4 regions of the Streptomyces sp. NBC_01537 genome follow, and region 1 is predicted to be linked to each of the others. Evidence: riboswitches for the same ligand, from Rfam matches in the RefSeq annotation. Region 1 holds a riboswitch; each other region holds the start of a gene.

Region 1 (4,400 bases):
GCCCTGCGGGCTGCGCGGGACGTTGAACTGCCCCTCGATCTCGAAGTGCTGTCCCTTGTGGCGGAAGGCCCCGGCCCGCGCGTCGCGCAGGAAGGTGCCGGTGTGCGGGTCGGCGGCGATCTCGTCGCCGTGCCATGAGTCGAAGAGTTCGTTGGCGGTGGCCAGGAACTCCTTGGCCCGGGAGTAGCGCTCCTCCTGCGGCAGGAAGCCGCCGCGGCGGAAGTTCTCGCCGGTGAAGGCGTCCCAGGAGGTGACGACGTTCCAGGCGGCGCGGCCGTCGGAGAGGTGGTCCAGGCTGGCGAACTGGCGGGCCACCTCGTAGGGCTCGTTGAAGGTGGAGTTGATGGTGCCGGTCAGGCCGAGGCGTTCGGTGACGGCAGCCAGGGCGGCCAGGACCGTGAAGGTGTCGGGGCGTCCGACGACATCCAGGTCGTAGATCTGCCCGCCCTGCTCGCGCAGCCGCAGGCCTTCGGCCAGGAACAGGAAGTCGAACTTGGCGCGCTCGGCGGTCCGCGCGAAGTGCGCGAAGGAGCTGAACTCGATGTGGCTGCCGGCCTGCGGGTCACTCCACACGGTGGTGTTGTTGACGCCGGGGAAGTGTGCGGCGAGGTGGATCTGCTTGAGCGGCTTGCTCATGGTCGTCGTACGGTCCTTCCGGATCAGGCGGAGACGGCGGCGTTCGCGGCTTCGCTCGCGGTGGCGGCGTAGCGGTTCGCGGGGCGGGGCAGGCCGAGCAGTGCGCGCAGGGTGCCGGCCTCGTACTCGGTGCGGAAGGCGCCGCGGCGCTGGAGTTCGGGCACGAGGCGGCGGGTGATCTGCTCCAGGTCGTGCGGCAGGGCGGCGGGCCGCAGCCGGAAGCCGGTGAGTCCGGCCTCGGCCCATTCCTGGAGGAGGTCGGCGAGTTGGGCCGGGGTCCCGGTGAAGACCTGGGCGTCGCTGCGGTATTCGGTGCCGGCGCGCTCGTCCAGGCGGGCCTTGCGCTCGGCCGCGGCCGCGGGGTCGTCGTCGAGGAGGACCACGAGGTCGCCGAGGACGTGCACCGTCCCACCGGCGCGGCCGGCGGCGGCCTGTTCGGTACGGATCTCGGCGACGATGTTCCGGGCGTCGTCGGCGTCGCGCGGCGTGACGAATCCGAGGTCGGCCGAACGGGCGATCAGCCGGTAGGGGACACTCGCGTGCCCCAGCGCCGCCACGACCGGCTGGCCCTGGGGCGGGCGCGGGGTGATCGAGGGGCCCTTGACGCTGAAGTGCCGGCCTTCGAAGTCGATGTAGTGCAGCTTGTCGCGGTCGATGAAGCGGCCGGTGGCGACGTCGCGGATCTCCGCGTCGTCCTCCCAGCTGTCCCAGAGCCGGCGCAACACCTCGACGTAGTCCGCCGCCTCGTCGAAGAGGTCCTTCAGCAGTTCCTGTCCCGTCGCCGAGGCCAGGTCCTCGATGCGCAGCCCCGGCGGCGTACGGCGGCCGAAGTGCGCGGCCTCGTCGTCGCGTCCCGAGACCCTCACCTGGATCCCGGCCCGGCCGGTGCTCACGTAGTCCAGGGTGGCGATCGCCTTCGAGAGGTGGAACGGCTCGGTGTGGGTGAGCACGGCGGTGGGGATCACCCCGATCGCCCTGGTCAGCGGCGCCACCCGGGCGGCAATCAGTACCGCGTCCAGCCGCCCCCGCACCTGGTCGGTGCGCCCGTCCGGCCCCGCGAACCGGGAGGACTGCAGGCTCAGGGAGTCCTCGATGGTCACGAAGTCCAGCAGGCCCCGCTCGGCCTCGGCGACGAGACCGGCCCAGTAGCCGGCGGTGAACAGCTCGTCGCGCCGGGCGTCGGACTCGCGCCAGGCGGCCGGATGCCAGCCGGCGCCGTCGAGGGCGACGGCCAGGTGGAGGGGTGCGTGTGGTGCTCGGGGCATGGGCGAACTGCTTCCTGTGAGCATGCCGAATGATGTCCGCGCCCGTGCTCAGTCGGGGTGGAGGGTCGGCGAAAAGCGGATGAGAAGGCGAGAGGGAGCGAAAGCGCTCAGGCGGTGGTGCGCCGCGCGGCGACGTCTTCGTGGGCCGGACACAGCGCGGCGGCGACACGCTGGAGATCGATGTGCCGCCGCGAATACGTGTTGGTGGTGACCATGGGCCGCTCAGGGGCTCCCCGCACTGCCGTCACCTCCGTCCCGGCCGGCTCACGCCTTCCCGGGCTCGCGCTTGCGGATCCGTTATCGGCTCCGCCGGGTCGTCACCTGGAGCACCCCGCCGCGTGGGAGGGTTGCCGTTCAGCAAGCCAGGGCTTGACGCTGACACTCATGACCTGCCAGCACCGTAACCCGGCTTTGGTCTCCGACACAATCCTTGTCCACTGAACACAGATCATGAGCAGTGTGTTCCCGCTCTCCCTCCGGGCCCGGAATCCGCTGGAAGGCCGGGTGGGCGCTCAGCCGCCGCAGGTACGACCGGAGGCGGTCGCGGCCGGCGATGCGCCGCTGGGTGTCGGCGTCGGCGTCCGCGTGGGCGAGGGCGACCCACACGTCCACGTCCGCGGCGGTCAGTGTCCCGCCCAGCATGTAGGGCCCCGAGGCCAGTTGGGCGTCCAGCAGATCCAGCGCCGTGTCCTGGAGGAGGCCCCCGTCGAGGAGCTCGCGGATGGCGTCGATGTCGGAGGCCAGGCCGTCGGGCCGCAGCCGTGGCGCAGCGGTGTCGTCCGGGGCGGCGAAGTGCAGGGCGAGGTCGTCGAGGATGTCGGGCGTGTGGTTGCTGACGACCCGTCCGCTCCACCGGTCGCACAGCGCGGGTACGGTCAGCGGACCGTCGTAGTGGTGACGGGTGGTCTCGTAGGCCGTGCGCAGAGCCGCCGCCGCGAGCGCGTCGCAGGCGCCCGCCGGGTCGGACAGGACCGTGGTGCCGACCGAGTCCTCCAGCCCGAGCAGGCCGAGGGTGATGGAGACCCGCAGCGAGAGCGGACAGCCGGGCGAGAGATACAGGTGGTAGCGGTGCGGCGCGGGGTAGAAACCGAGGCTCGGACCGGCACCGATCCGGTCGCGGAAGCGCAGGGAGGTGAAAGTCTCGGACATGGCTCTCTCCATGGGTGCGGTAGTTGCGGACCGTTCGGACCCTTCGGATCAGACGGTCGGAGAGCAGCCGTTGCGGAGACGGAGCAGATCGATGTGGCGGCGCCTGGTCAGCAAACGCGGGCGCGGCAGCGGCGTCGGCGTCGGCTGGAAGTCATGCGATGTCCTGGGCATCTGCGCCGGTCCCGTCCTCGGGCCTCGCGGGACGCGAGACCGCACTTGCCCCACCGCACCGGCGGGACCTGGTCGTCACCCGGGGCACCCCGTCGCGGTGGAAGGGTTGCCTGTCAGCGGGCCGGGGCCGATGACCCACCGAGCAGAGGTTCCTGCCCGGCGAGCGCTGACAATCGTGACCGTCGTCCATCAGTGTGAGCGCGGCCCGATGGACGGTCAAGAAGGCATCGCGGCTGAGACGGCGTTGACTTTTCGCCCGTTACCGCCCTACGGTTCGGCGCAGAACGGTCATGAGTGTCAGCGACAAGCCCTGGCTTGCTGACCGGCAACCCTCGCATCGCGGTGGGGTGCCCCAGGTGACGACCCGGCCGAAGGACATTCGGTAAGCGCGAGGCCCCACGGGGCGGAATGGCGATGGTGACGGCGATGTACGCAGGTCCCGGGATGGCCGCATGGCGGCGTCACGGCCGCGTCGCGGCGTACCTGGCCCGCCACATCGACCTGCTCCGTGTCAGCAGCGCACTCTGTACGACCCGCCGCAGCGCCCTCTGTCAGGGCTGACGGCCTCCTGACGCACGCCTTCGGCGTCGTCCTCGTCCTCCTCCCGCCCGATCCTGTTACGGCGTGCTCTCCCACGCCCGGGCATCCCCCTCCGCCGTGCCGTGGTCCTCCCGGCGGCCGGAATGTTCGCGTTCTCTGGAGTTCTCCATGAGTGAGCCCCTTGTCTCCGTCGTGCCTTCCGGCACGACCCTGCCCCCGCCGCGGCCGCTGTCGGCCCAGCGCGTGATTCCGCTGCGGCATCCGGGACGGTGGGTCGCCACCGCTGTCGTACTGGTCGTGGTCGCCCAGATCGCGCACGGGCTGGTCACCAACCCGTTCTACCAATGGGACCGGTTCCAGTACTGGTTCGTCCGCCCGGTGATCGTGGACGGCCTGCTCATCACCCTTGAGGTGACGGCGTACAGCGCTGTGCTGGGCCTGTTGGGCGGCATCCTGCTCGCGCTGGCGAGGCTCTCCAGGAGTCCGGTGCTGCGCGCGGTGAGCTGGATCTACATCTGGCTGTTCCGCTCGGTGCCGCTGATCGTGGTGCTGCTGTTTCTCTACAACTTCAGTGCGCTGTATCACACGTTGAGTCTCGGAGTGCCGTTCGGACCCGCCTTCGTGCACTTCGACGAGTCC
Region 2 (4,400 bases), 6.8 Mb from region 1:
GGCGTCCTGGCGCGGCGGGGTTCGTCTGCGTTGGTTTTCCGCGGTGACGACGGGCTTGATGAGCTGACCACCACGGCCACCTCCCAGGTGTGGGTCGTGCGGGGCGGCGAGGTCGAGCAGGTGCCTTTCGACCCGCGGGACGTGGGGATTGAGCTGGTGCCGGTGGAGGCACTGCGGGGCGCCGACGCGGAGTACAACGCGGATGTCGCGCGGCGTGTGCTGGCCGGCGAGGCCGGTCCGGTGCGGGACGCGGTGCTGCTCAACTCGGCTGCGGCGCTTGTGGCGTTCGAGCCGGGCGGGGGGACGCTCACCGAGCAGATCGCGGCTGGGATCGAGCGGGCGAAGGAGTCGATCGACTCCGGGTCGGCCGCGAAGACGCTGGAGCGGTGGGCTGCGGCCACGCAGGCGTAGGCCCGGTTTGACGGTGCCGGTCCGGGGCCTCCGGGGTGGGGGTCCTGGACCGACATATTTACGTGCGTGACGGGCAGTTCGCAGCCTTGCCCGGCATGCCGCACGCAAATATGCGGAGCGTCCAGGACCCCCACCCCTGCGACCCCGGCCCTCCCGTCCGTTGTCGGCGGACGGAGTCCGGCGCAGCCGCTCGAAGCCAGCGCAGCGCCCGCGAGGGCGGCGTCCAGGATAGGAATCCCCCACCCCTGCGACCCCGGCCCTCCCGTTCGTTGTCGGCGGACGGAGTCCGGCGCAGCCGTCCGAAGCCAGCGCAGCGCCCGCGAGGGCGGCGTCCGGGATAGGAGTCCCCCACCCCTGCGACCCCGGCCCTCCCGTTCGTTGTCGGCGGACGGAGTCCGGCGCAGCCGCTCGAAGCCAGCGCAGCGCCCGCGAGGGCGGCGTCCAGGATAGGAATCCCCCACCCCTGCGACCCTGGCCCTCCCGTTCGTTGTCGGCGGACGGAGTCCGGCGCAGCCGCTCGAAGCCAGCGCAGCGCCCGCGAGGGGGCGTCCGGGATAGGAGTCCCCCACCCCTGCGACGCCGGCCCTCCCGTTCGTCGGTGGCTTTCCCGCCGTCGTGGGGCACCTATTGAGCCCGTCCGGCGATTGAGGACACGCCCGGAGGGCGTTCGGGGTCTGGGGCGGAGCCCCAGGGGCGGGCCGTCCGGGATGCGGACGCCCCGGTTGCCCGCGCGGCAGCGCGTGGCATACTTCTCGTCAGGTCACGAGTGACAGCGCAAAGGCCCCGGCTCGCTGTCCGGCAACCCTCCTTCTGCGGCGGGGTGCCCCGGGTGATGACCAGGCTGTGAGCAGCAAGGCTCACGGCAAGCGCGGATCGATCCGGGAGTTCTCCGATGAGCAAGCGAATGCGATAGGGCCGCTCGGCCCAAATCCTCGTCCTTCGTGTTTTTCTCCGCTTTGCCCACAGGAGCTTCGCCATGTCTGTCGACCAGTCTGTTTGTGCGCCTCTGCCCGTTCTCGGCCGGGATGTCCTCGTGCCGATCGTGACCGGTGGCGAGGTCACCTACGCGGCCCTGGACTACGCCGCCAGCGCGCCCGCGCTGCAGCGCGTGTGGGACGACGTGGCCGCCTACGCGCCGTACTACGGCAGCGTGCACCGGGGGGCGGGGTATCTGTCGCAGTTGTCGACGGATCTGTTCGAGCAGAGCCGGGTCACGGTCGCGGAGTTCCTGGGGTGCCGGGCGGATGACCAGGTGGTGTTCACGCGGTCCACGACGGATTCGCTGAACCTGCTGGCCGGGGCCGTTCCGGCGGGCACGAAGGCGTACGTGTTCGAGACCGAGCACCATGCCTCGCTGCTGCCGTGGCGGGACGCGGATGTCACGTACCTGAGCGCGCCGCGCAGCCCGGGCGAGGCGGTTGCCGCGCTGGACGCGGCGCTGGCGGGGCGGGAGCCGGGTCCGGCGCTGGTGTGTGTGACGGGTGCTTCGAATGTCACCGGCGAGATCTGGCCCGTACGGGAGCTGGCGGCGGCCGCGCATGCGCATGGGGCGCGGATCGTGCTCGACGCGGCGCAGTTGGCGCCGCATCACCCGGTGGATGTCGCCGAGCTGGATGTGGACTGGGTCGCTTTCTCCGGGCACAAGCTGTACGCGCCCTTCGGGTCGGGCGTGCTGGCGGGGCGGGCGGACTGGCTGCGGGAGGCCGAGCCGTATCTGGCGGGCGGCGGCGCTTCGCGGAAGGTGGCGCGGCGCGGTGACGGTGGCGTGGATGTGGAGTGGCACGAGACGGCTGCCCGGCATGAGGCGGGTTCGCCCAATGTGATCGGGGTCTACTCGATCGCTTCGGCGTGCCGCGCGCTGACCGAGGCCGGGTTCGACCGGCTGGTGGAGCGGGAGCAGGAGCTGGTGGGGCGGGTGCGGGCCGGGCTGGCGGAGGTGCCCGAGGTGAAGGTGCTCTCGCTTTTCGGGGATGACGCTCCGAGGGTCGGTGTCATCTCGTTCGTGGTGCGGGGCTGGAACAGCTCGCACTTCGCCGCTGCTTTGTCGGCTGAATACGGCATCGGTGTGCGGGACGGTCTGTTCTGCGCCCACCCGCTGGTTCGTACGCTGCTCGGTGACGACCGCCAGGAGCCCGGGGACTGTGGTGGAGACGCCTCGCTGAACGCCATCCGGGTCTCCTTCGGCGCGGGTACGCCCGATGAGCACGTCGACCGCTTTCTGGCGGCCGTCGCCGAGCTCGTGCGGGACGGTGCGAAGTGGAACTACCGCACGGAGAACGGCCGCTGCGTTCCGGCCCAGGACTGACAGGGACCTGAAGGGACGCTACGCGTCCAGGCCGATGGAGAACGCGGCCTCGAGGTCGTGCTGGGAGTAGGTGCGGAACGCCACGTGGGTGTCCGTGGCCTCGACGCCGGGGATCTTGCTGATGCGGCCGGGGATGACATCGGCGAGGTCGTCGTGGCGGGCGACCCGGACCATGGCGACGAGGTCGTAGGTGCCGGTGACGGAGTAGACCTCGCTGACGCCGTCGAGGGCGGCGATGGATTCCGCGATTTCGGGGATCCGGTCGACGCTGGTCTGGATGAGGACGATCGCGGTGATCACGGCTGAGGTTCTCCTTGGGTGGCCTGGGTCGTGCCCGGCGGGGCGGGCGCGGGCTCAAGCTTAGGGGGTCGGCGGAAGCACACCCAGGTGCAGAGGAAGCCGAAGAGGAAGCCGACGATGTGGGCCAGGTAGGCGACGTCGGGGCCGGAGCGGGTGGTCTGGGAGGCGAGCCACTGGAGGGCGAACCAGAAGCACAGGACCATCCAGGCGGGGAAGCGCAGGGGGAGGAAGAAGAGGAACGGGAAGAGGCTGGTGACCCGGGCCTTGGGATAGAGGAAGAGGTAGGCGCCGAGGACACCGGAGATCGCCCCGGAGGCGCCGACGAGGGTCTGGGCGGAGCCGGCGTGGGCGGCGGCGAAGCCGTATGTGGCGAGGTAGCCGGCGACGACGTAGAAGAGGAGGAAGCGGGCACGGCCCATGCGGGCCTCGACGTTGTCGCCGAAGACGTAGAGGAAGAGCAGGTTGCCGAGCAGGTGCACCCAACTGCCGTGGACGAACAGGGCGGTGAGGACCGAGAGGAACGGCGACTTGGTGAAGGGCGCGGCCGTGCAGTGGCGGGGGAGGGAAAGGCGGCCGCTGGGGAGGCGGCCGTGCCAGAGCTCGTCGGGGATGACGCCCCAGTGGGCGAAGTAGGCGCTCTGCTCGCACAGCAGGTGGCGGTAGCCGGTGCCGTAGGCCGGGTTGAAGCCGGACGCGGGGCCGATGAGGAAGACGAGGGCGCACATCCCGATGAGGGTGTAAGTGACCACGGGTGTGCGGCGGGCCGGGTTCTTGTCGTACACCGGGATGACCATGCAGCGATCATGACGGAACGGGCTTAAGGGGCATAGGCCGCCTCGCCGCAGCGGGGTGGCATGCCAGGCCTTAGGGTTGGCCGGAACGCGCCCAAGACCCAGAGCCGAGTCCGAAAGAGGTCTGCCCGATGCCGGTTCCCATGCCGACGGCCACCACCCGCTGGCGCTGCACGTTGTGCGGCAATCTGACCCGGTTCGATGTGACGCGTTCCAGCAGGGTCGTGGAGTATGTCCACCTGGACCTGGCGGGCGAGCCGAAGGTCGAGGAGACCGAGGTGGTCAGCGAGACCGTCGAGTCGGTGCGCTGCCGCTGGTGCAACGCGCTGGATCAGATCGAGCTGGTCGACCGTCCGGACGCGGGACAATAGAGGCGTACGGCGGCGAACGGCGTCGTACGTCGTGCGGCGTGGACGGGAGTGACTGGTGGATGGGACCGGCGGTAACCCGCGGGGTGCGGAGGGCGGTGAGGTCGTCGAGTCATCCGCTGAGTCGGCTGCCGAGTCGTCCGTCGAGCCGTCCGCCGAGGCCCTGGACCGCCCGCTCCCGGAGGGCGTACGGCACCGGGTGGTGGCTCTCGCGGCGGAGGCGTT
Region 3 (4,400 bases), 1.4 Mb from region 1:
GCAGCTGGATCCGGCTGGAGGCGTCGAAGTCGAGGTTGTGCACCTTCTCTGCCACTCCCAACTGGGTCTGCAGTTCCACCACCGGAACGACGTAGGCGTTCTGCACTATCAACTGCTGTGCCTGGTCGACCAGTTGCTTCCGCTTGGCCGCCTCGGTGGTCGCCGCCTGCTGAGACAGCGCGGAGTCCAGCCCGCTCGCCGGCAGGTGATAGAAGTTGGACAGCTTGGTGGAGTACGAGCTGCGCAGGATGTCCGGGTCGGCGCGGGTCACGTTGCCCCACACCGCGTCGAAGTCGCCGGACTGCAGCGTGGGGGCGAACTGGGTGATCTGCAGCTCCTTGAGCACCACGTCGACACCGACGGCCTTGAGCTGCTGCTGGATCAGCTCCAGCGCCGGCTGGTTCGTGGCCGCGTTGGCGAACCACTTGACGGTCAGGCGCAGCCTGGTGCCGTTCTTCGACCGGATGCCGTCGCTGCCCGCCTTCCAGCCGGCCGAGTCCAGCAGGGACTTGGCCTTCGCCGCGTCGAAGGTCAGGTCCGGGCCGAGGTCCGCGTAGTCCGGTGTGGTGTGCGCCAGGATGCTGGTCGCGGGCTGGGTGCCGGTCGGGAAAACGGCGTCGACGATCTGCTGCCGGTCGATGGCGAACCCGATCGCCTGCCGCACCTTCGTGTCCTTCAGCAGCGGCCGGGAGTTGTTCAGCCCCAGGTTGAACACCACGCCGGGATTGGCCCGCTGTTGCAGGTTCACCCGGCCGCCCTTGAGTGCCGCCTCATTGGCCTTGCCGACGCTGCCGATCGCGTCCACCTGCCCGGACTGGAGGCTGCCGGTGCGCACCCCCGCCTCGGGCACCACCTTGAACACCAGCTTGTCCAGGTACGCCTCGCCCTTCTTGGTCCACAGCGAGGAACCCCAGGCGTACTTGCCGCGCTTGGCCAGGTTGATCGACTGGTTCTGCACGTAGCTCTTCAGCACGAACGGCCCGGAGCCGACCACACCCTTGCTGCACTTCTCCTGCGGGCTCTCCTTCGCACTCGCCGACGACTCGATACCCAGCGAGTGCGTCGACGTGGCCTGCAGGAACTGTGCGTTGGGCTGCCCGAACTTGACGCGGACCGTGAGCGGGTCGACGACGGTGGTGCTCTGCAGGCCGCTCAGGTACCCCTCGGCCAGCACGCCCAGGGCGCCGAGCTTCGGCACCGCGTCGAAGTTGTCCTTGACCACCTGCGCGGTCAGCGGTGACCCGTCGCTGAAGGTGACACCCGATCGCAGGTGGAAGGTGAACGTCGTCGCGTCCGAGCTGATGTCCCAGCTCTTCGCCAGCCACGGCACTATCTTGCCGGTCCTGGGGTCCTGGTCGGTGAGCGAGTCCACGATCTGCCGCAGCGAGTAGATCGTGTCGTTGCTGCCCACCTGCTGCGGATCCACGCAGCCGGCATCGGAGCCCACCGCGAACGTCAGCGTGCCACCGGCCTTGGCCTGGCCCCCGTCGCCGCCCGAGCCGGAGCTGCTCCCGCTGCTCGACGAGCAGGCGCTCAGCGACAGTACGGCGGCCGTCACGAGCGCGGCCGGCGCGGTCCACCGGGTGGCTCTGGAATCCGGATGCGGTTTCACGGAATCGTTTCTCCTACTCGAAAGTCACCAGGCACGCGCCCATGCGGAGATGCGGACATGGCGGACCGCGTGTGCGGTCGACCCAATCCGGGTCAAGAGGGTTCAGACAGGAAAGGTCCGTGAGAGCCCGCAGAGCGCTGCCCGCGGAAGCCGAAACGGACGACAGACGTCAGTCAGGAGGGTGGGACGCGGTCAGCCGTGACACAGGCAGCTGGTGATGCGCTGCAGGTCGATGTGACGTCGGCGGGAGAACCGGGAGAACGCGGGCGCGGTCGCGATCGAGGCGTTCAGGTCGACACTGTGCCGCACCATGATCCTCCAGATCTCGGACCCCGGTCACGGGGCCACGCGCTTGCAGAGCCAGCGACCCTGCCGGGCTTTCACCTGGAGCACCCCACCGCGTACGAGGGTTGCCGGTCAGCAAGCCAGGGCTTGACGCTGACACTCGATGCCGCATGCAACTTTACTGAGGGCCGCCGTCATCCGTCAACGGCGGTCGGCTAGATGAGCAATGGACCGGCCGTCAGCCGCGCAGGGCTGACGGCCGGAACCGGCAGGTCAGAAGCCGGGGAAGACGCGGCGCAGGTCGTCCAGGGTGATCGCGTCGCCGGTGAGCGCGACGGTGGCGGGGGTGTGGTGCGGGGCGTGGCGGCCGGTGACGGCGCGGAGCCACCACTCGGCGGGGGCGGTGAGGACGGCGTCGGGCTCGGCGGGGGTGTCGGTGAGGGCGGCGGTGTCGTGGAGGCCGAGGCCGAAGGAGCGGTCCGGGGCGGTGACATGGACGGCGAGGGCGACCTGGCGGCCGTCGAGGGCGGCCGGCTTGCCGAGGAAGCCGATGAGCATGGCGATCTGGTCGAGCAGCAGCTCGGTCGCCTCAGGCGCCAGGGCAGCCGTGGGGTCGAAGCCGACCTTGACATCCCAGGCGTGGTGGGCGAATTCGCTGAGCCGCAGGCCGCCGGCGGTGGCCACGTCGACCGGGGCGGGCAGGAAGCCCAGGTCGATGCGCAGGTCGGCGCGGGCGGCGGCGTCGAGGCCCTCGTAGCGCAGGACGAGGGCCTCGTTGGCGGTGAGGAAGCCCTCGGCGCGCTCGGCCGGCGACATGGCGTTCCAGCGGGCCCAGACGGACTGGTTGAACTCGCCGCCGGGGTTGCCCGTGCCTGCGACAGCGCCTTCGAGGGTGGCGAGGCCGATCTCCGCGCCGCTGCCGAGGTGGCTCAGGACCTGGGATATGTCCCACTCCGAGGCGCCCGAGGGGCGCGCGAGGTCGTCAGAGGTGAACCCGCCCACCAGGGCGGCGAGTTCGTCGTGGCCGGTGCGCAGGGCCTTGATGGTCGCTTCGGCGCGGTCGGTCGTCATGGCAGTCGTCTCCGATGATGGTCTGGCGGTCTGTCGGTGTGTTACGCGGCCTGGAAGGAACGCTTGGAGAAGCCGATCGCGTAGCCGTCGACGGCGGTCTCCACCGCCCGGTCGGCCCGGGTGGCGGCGCCCAGGGTGACGAACAGCGGGATGAAGTGGTCGGCGGTGGGGTGGGCGTAGGGCATGCCGGGCGCCTTGGAGCGGTAGGCGGCGAGTTCGTCGACGTCGCCGCGGGCGAGCGCGTCGGCCGCCCAGGCGTCGAAGTCCGAGGACCAGGAGGGCACGGCGCCGGCGAGCATCTCGCGGGTGATGAACGGCAGGCCGTGGGTCATGAAGCCGGAGCCGATCACCAGGACGCCCTCCTCCCGCAGCGAGCGCAGCCGCGCGCCGATCGCCAGGAGCCCGTCGGGGTCCTGCGTGGGCATGCTGAGCTGGAGGACGGGGATGTCGGCGAGGGGGTACATGACCTTGAGCGGCACCCAGGCCCCGTGGTCGAGCCCGCGGCTCCGGTGCTGGTGGAGCGGTACGCCGTCGGGCATCGTCCCGGCCACCCGCCGCGCGAGAGCGCTCGCGTCGGGGGTGTCGTACGTCATCGTGTAGTACCGCCGGTCGAAACCGCCGAAGTCGTACACCAGCGGGGTGTGCGCGGCGGGGGCCGACAGGGTGAGCGACTCGGACTCCCAGTGCGCGGAGACGATCAGGATGCTCCGGGGCCTGGGGAGGGCCTGCGCCCAGCCGAAGAGCTCCCGCATCCAGTGTTCGTCGTCGAAGAGCGGGGGCGCGCCGTGGCTGATGTAGAGCGAGGGCAGCGGCCCGTCCTCGGGCGTCCAGTCGCGCTGGGCGCGGGCGGCGGGGAGCGCATGGACGAGGAACTCGTCGAACGCCCCGGCGGGCACCGCCGGATTCAGGATGGAGTTCATGGGCGCACACCTTCACTTGACGCTTCAAGTCGCACCCTAGGAGTCGATCACTTGAATCGTCAAGTGAATGTCTATACTCGGCACCATGGAGCCGACCGCAGACCCGACGACGACCGAGCCCCGCTGGCTGACCCCCGGCGAGAAGGACGTCTGGATGGCACTGGCCGGCGTCGTGATCAAGCTGCCGGCCGCGCTGGACGCACAACTGCAGCGCGACGCGGGCCTGTCGCACTTCGAGTATCTGGTGCTGGCCGCGCTGTCCGACGCACCCGGCAGGCTGCTGCGCATGAGCCACCTCGCCGATCTCGTCAAGGGCTCACTGTCCCGGCTCTCCCACGTCGTCAAGCGGCTCGAACAGCGCGGCTGGGTCCGCCGCGAAGCCTGCCCCTCGGACGGCCGCTACACCAACGCCATCCTCACCGACGACGGCTACGCCAAGGTCGTCGCCTCCGCGCCCGGCCATGTCGAGACCGTCCGCGCGCTGGTCTTCGACGCCCTCGGCGACGAACAGC
Region 4 (4,400 bases), 4.9 Mb from region 1:
GCCACCGCCGCCGCGTTTGGCGGTGAGCGAGGCGTCCTCCTTGTGGAGGGCGTACGACACGGGGCCTCGGTTGGACGCGACCAGTACCCGGGCGGCATGCGTTGCGGCGACCATGCGGCCAGCCTAGCGGCGATCATCCATCGGGGTCGGGGGCAGGCCGTGCGTGGGCGGCCTTGCGTCCGTGGCCGGGTTGTGCCCACCCTCCCCCACAGCTTCGCGTGGGGGGACCCCCACCTCGCTGCGCTCGCCGTGCGGAACGCCTGCCCACAACCCGGCAAGGGCTGGGGGCAGGCGGGCGCCCACTACGCCGCCTTGCGCTTGGCGTATTCCGGGACGGTGAGCATCGGCGGACGCTCCTCCGTCGCGACGTCGTGGACGCGGGGGGTGAAGCCGTCCTCGTCGCGGTCGAACTGGGTGAGGACGGGCCGCACGAGGTGCCCACGGGCGAGCCGGAGCTGAGCCGTGCGGTAAATCGTGGCGGCCATCCGGCCCAGGGCCTGGCTGTCCTGGTGGCGGTGGTGGCGGACGCCGACGTCGACCTGGGCGAGGGCGTCGAGCCCGACGGTGTTGAGGGAGTCGATGAGCATGCCGATCTCGACGCCGTAGCCGACGGGGAAGGGGAGCTGCTCAAGGAGTGAGCGCCGGGCGGCGTACTCGCCGCCGAGGGGCTGGACGAAGCCGGCGAGCTGGGGCCAGTGCATGTTGAGCAGGGGCCTGGCGACCAGCTCGGTGACCCGGCCGCCGCCGGCCGGAACCACCGTGCCGCCGGTTTCCAGGGGGCGGTCGTACATGGCCTTGACCAGCTGGACGCCGGGGTCGGTCAGGAGCGGCCCGATGATGCCGGAGACGAAGCGGGAGTCGAAGTCGCGCAGGTCGGAGTCGACGAAGGCGACTATCTCGCCGCTGGTGGCCAGCAGGGAGCGCCACAGGACCTCGCCCTTGCCGGGCAGGGCCGGCAGCCGGGGGAGTATCGAGTCGCGGTGGACGACGGTCGCGCCGGCGGCCTCGGCGATGGCGGCGGTGCGGTCCGTGGAGCCGGAATCCATCACCACCAGCTCGTCGACGAGCGGTACGGCATCACTCATGAGCTCGCGGCGAATCGTTTCCACGATGGCCCCGACGGTGGCTTGCTCGTTGAGCGCGGGCAGGACGACGCTCACCGTCCCGCTCGGGCCGGCCGAGCGTTTGGCGGCGAGAAGTGCGGAAATCGGCCGGCGGTCTGCTGACCACGACCTGCGCTGCAACCAGCGGGCTACCTCGTCGAGCACGTGCGGCTCCGTTCTGTCGGAGATGTCCCCCCTCCGGCAGGGCGGCCTGTCACATCTGTCTCGATGGACGGACTACCTATGACCAGGTTCGGGGTCGTCGGTTACAGTCTTGAACACGAGACATGACCATCGTATGTCCGCGATGATCAGCGTTTGTTACGTTTGAGCACGGCGGACGACACGGCACATGTCACGACGCACGACCACAAATGCGGGGACGCTACACCACCCGCCATACCGCTCATCCAGAGGGGCAGAGGGAACGGCCCGTTGAAGCCCCGGCAACCCTCCCGCCGACCGCGCACGCGAGGTCCAGGTGGGGACGGTGCCAATTCCGTCTCGCGGCGAAATGCGCCGCGGGGAAGATGAGGAGAAAGGGCCTCGCCTCCATGGCTGCGCAGACCATCGAAACCGCTGTCACCACCCCCTCCGCCTTCGGGCCCGCCGCCGCGCTGTCCTGTCGCGAGTGCGGCACGCGCTTCCCGCTGACGCCGGTCTTCGCCTGCGAGGAGTGTTTCGGGCCGCTCGAAGTGGCGTACGACCTCCCGACCGGCGACCCGGAGTCCCTGCGCAAGCAGATCGAGGCCGGGCCGAACAACATCTGGCGTTACGCGCCCCTGCTGCCCGTCCCGGCGGACGTGGCGGACAAGCCGAACCTCAACCCCGGCTTCACCAAGCTGGTCAAGGCCGACAACCTGGCCCGCGAGCTGGGCATCACCGGCGGCCTGCACATCAAGGACGACTCCGGCAACCCGACCCACTCCTTCAAGGACCGGGTCGTCGCCATCGCCCTGGAGGCCGCCCGCACCTTCGGCCTCACCACCTTGTCCTGCTCCTCCACCGGCAACCTGGCGGGCGCGGTCGGCGCCGCCGCCGCTCGCGCCGGATTCCGCTCGTGCGTCTTCATCCCGCACGACCTGGAGGCGGGCAAGGTCGTCATGGCCGCGGTCTACGGCGGCGAGCTGGTCGGCATCGAGGGCAACTACGACGACGTCAACCGCTTCTGCAGCGAGCTGATCGGCGACCCGATCGGCGAGGGCTGGGGCTTCGTCAACGTCAATCTGCGCCCCTACTACGGCGAGGGCTCCAAGACGCTCGCGTACGAGATCTGCGAGCAGCTCGGCTGGCGGCTCCCGGACAACATCGTGATCCCGATCGCCTCCGGCTCCCAGCTCACGAAGATCGACAAGGGCCTGCAGGAGCTGATCAAGCTAGGGCTGGTCGCCGACAAGCCCTACAAGATCTACGGCGCCCAGGCCGAGGGCTGCTCGCCGGTCTCCACCGCCTTCAAGGCCGGGCACGATGTCGTACGCCCGCAGAAGCCGAAGACCATCGCCAAGTCGCTTGCGATCGGCAACCCGGCCGACGGCCCGTACGTGCTCGACATCGCCCGCCGCACGGGCGGCGCGGTCGAGGACGTCACCGACGAGCAGTGCGTGGACGCGATCAAGCTGCTGGCCCGGACCGAGGGCATCTTCGCCGAGACGGCGGGCGGGGTGACGGTCGGCGTCCTGAAGAAGCTGATCGAGAACGGCCAGCTGGACCCGGCCGCCGAGACGGTCGTCCTGAACACCGGCGACGGCCTGAAGACGCTCGACGCCGTCGCCGAGACGACCGGCCCGACAGCGACGATCAAGCCCAGCGTGGACGCGTTCCGCGCGGCGGGTCTGGCCCACTGATTCCCACTGACCGCCTGCACCGACTGAAGGTGAACCCCGAATCATGAGCGCTTCCGTACGCATCCCGACCATCCTTCGTACGTACACCGACGGAAAGGCCGAGGTGCCGGCCGACGGCGCGACCCTGGCCGAGGTCATCGAGTCGCTGGAGAAGAACCACCCGGGCATCTCCGCCCGCGTGCTGGACGACACGGGCAAGCTGCGCCGCTTCGTGAACGTGTACGTGAACGACGACGACGTCCGCTTCTCCGAGGGCCTGCTGACGGCGGTCGCGGACGGCGCGAGCGTCTCGATCATCCCGGCGGTCGCCGGAGGCTGACGAAGCCCGCGCAGGTGCCCCGTCCTCCGTGGGGAGGACGGGGCACCTGTGTGCTGAGCGGTAGTTGAATGGCGGTACAGTTGCCCTGGAATCCCGCGCAACTCAATTCCGCGCCGTTCGATGGACAGCGATTTATCGCCAAATTAGCGCGACGATTGTCGCGTTGGCTACTTATGTCCAGTCCGACTTGACCCGGATTCCCCTTAATTCATCCCCTTTTTCCGTTCGAACATGCCCAGAATTCTCGTCCGATTGACCTGTTGCAGAGGGCAGTCAGGCAGATACATTCGGCGGCGGTCGACGCGTTCCGGCGCACGCCCCCTGGGCTGTAGGGGGTGAGGTCTGACCCGGGTCCGCGAGGTGCGGTCCTGCGAAGGGCCAGTAATAGGGGAGTTAGGGATGGCTCAGGGCACCGTCAAATGGTTCAACGCGGAGAAGGGGTACGGCTTCATCGCGGTCGACGGTGGTGCGGACGTCTTCGTGCACTACAGCGCGATTCAGATGGACGGTTATCGCACCCTCGAAGAAGGCCAGCGGGTCGAGTTCGAGATCTCGCAGGGTCAGAAAGGGCCGCAGGCGGACATGGTCCGTCTCGCCGTCTGACCGGGGCGGCATCGGCCAACCAGACACGCTCACACGCAGGAGGGCCCGCATCCACCAGGATGCGGGCCCTTCCGCGTCCGGCCCTGCCTCGCCCCGGCCCGAACCGCTTGCACTCTCGGGGGTCGAGTGCTAATCATTAGCGTTAGCACTCTGATGTTGAGAGTGCTGATTGAAGCATCGAAGGAACGACACGGATCGGGTCAGGTGAGGCCCGCTCGACCGCCGGTAAGAGACCGGTGGGAGACAGGCCGTCCGTCGCGGGCGCCAGCGCGGTCCGGAGCAATCCACCCCGTCCGGGAGGACCACTTCACATGGCCAAGATCATCGCGTTCGACGAGGAGGCACGGCGCGGTCTCGAGCGCGGGATGAACCAGCTCGCCGACGCCGTCAAGGTCACCCTCGGCCCCAAGGGCCGCAACGTCGTCCTCGAGAAGAAGTGGGGCGCCCCCACGATCACCAACGATGGTGTTTCCATCGCCAAGGAGATCGAGCTCGAGGACCCGTACGAGAAGATCGGCGCCGAGCTGGTCA

What was found. Region 1 has a riboswitch for S-adenosylmethionine ahead of OG607_RS03420 (putative leader peptide). Riboswitches for the same ligand answer to the same signal wherever they lie in the genome.
Region 2: it holds a riboswitch for S-adenosylmethionine, as region 1 does, so the genes downstream of both, OG607_RS34525 (aminotransferase class V-fold PLP-dependent enzyme) here and OG607_RS03420 (putative leader peptide) in region 1, are expected to answer to the same signal.
Region 3: it holds a riboswitch for S-adenosylmethionine, as region 1 does, so the genes downstream of both, OG607_RS09545 (putative leader peptide) here and OG607_RS03420 (putative leader peptide) in region 1, are expected to answer to the same signal.
Region 4: it holds a riboswitch for S-adenosylmethionine, as region 1 does, so the genes downstream of both, thrC (threonine synthase) here and OG607_RS03420 (putative leader peptide) in region 1, are expected to answer to the same signal.

Annotation. Positions count from the first base shown of each region.
Region 1 covers NZ_CP109392.1:675,830-680,229, reverse strand. The annotation lists gene OG607_RS03430 (NtaA/DmoA family FMN-dependent monooxygenase) at 1-636, opposite strand, end outside; gene OG607_RS03425 (LLM class flavin-dependent oxidoreductase) at 660-1,901, opposite strand; gene OG607_RS03420 (putative leader peptide) at 2,009-2,140, opposite strand; SAM riboswitch class IV at 2,179-2,291, opposite strand; gene OG607_RS03415 (glutathione S-transferase C-terminal domain-containing protein) at 2,256-3,050, opposite strand; SAM riboswitch class IV at 3,258-3,402, opposite strand; SAM riboswitch class IV at 3,508-3,616, shown strand; gene OG607_RS03410 (amino acid ABC transporter permease) at 3,930-4,400, shown strand, end outside.
Region 2 covers NZ_CP109392.1:7,494,959-7,499,358, forward strand. The annotation lists gene trpD (anthranilate phosphoribosyltransferase) at 1-411, shown strand, start outside; SAM riboswitch class IV at 1,170-1,286, shown strand; gene OG607_RS34525 (aminotransferase class V-fold PLP-dependent enzyme) at 1,388-2,716, shown strand; gene OG607_RS34530 (Lrp/AsnC family transcriptional regulator) at 2,735-3,016, opposite strand; gene OG607_RS34535 (rhomboid family intramembrane serine protease) at 3,013-3,810, opposite strand; gene OG607_RS34540 (hypothetical protein) at 3,939-4,178, shown strand; gene OG607_RS34545 (NYN domain-containing protein) at 4,339-4,400, shown strand, end outside.
Region 3 covers NZ_CP109392.1:2,055,257-2,059,656, forward strand. The annotation lists gene OG607_RS09540 (ABC transporter substrate-binding protein) at 1-1,612, opposite strand, end outside; gene OG607_RS09545 (putative leader peptide) at 1,805-1,924, opposite strand; SAM riboswitch class IV at 1,956-2,065, opposite strand; gene OG607_RS09550 (maleylpyruvate isomerase family mycothiol-dependent enzyme) at 2,171-2,968, opposite strand; gene OG607_RS09555 (dioxygenase) at 3,010-3,777, opposite strand; gene OG607_RS09560 (MarR family winged helix-turn-helix transcriptional regulator) at 3,974-4,400, shown strand, end outside.
Region 4 covers NZ_CP109392.1:5,578,287-5,582,686, forward strand. The annotation lists gene OG607_RS25795 (trehalose-6-phosphate synthase) at 1-114, opposite strand, end outside; gene OG607_RS25800 (glucosyl-3-phosphoglycerate synthase) at 303-1,268, opposite strand; SAM riboswitch class I at 1,507-1,640, shown strand; gene thrC (threonine synthase) at 1,658-2,947, shown strand; gene OG607_RS25810 (ubiquitin-like small modifier protein 1) at 2,991-3,266, shown strand; gene OG607_RS25815 (cold-shock protein) at 3,666-3,869, shown strand; gene groL (chaperonin GroEL) at 4,181-4,400, shown strand, end outside.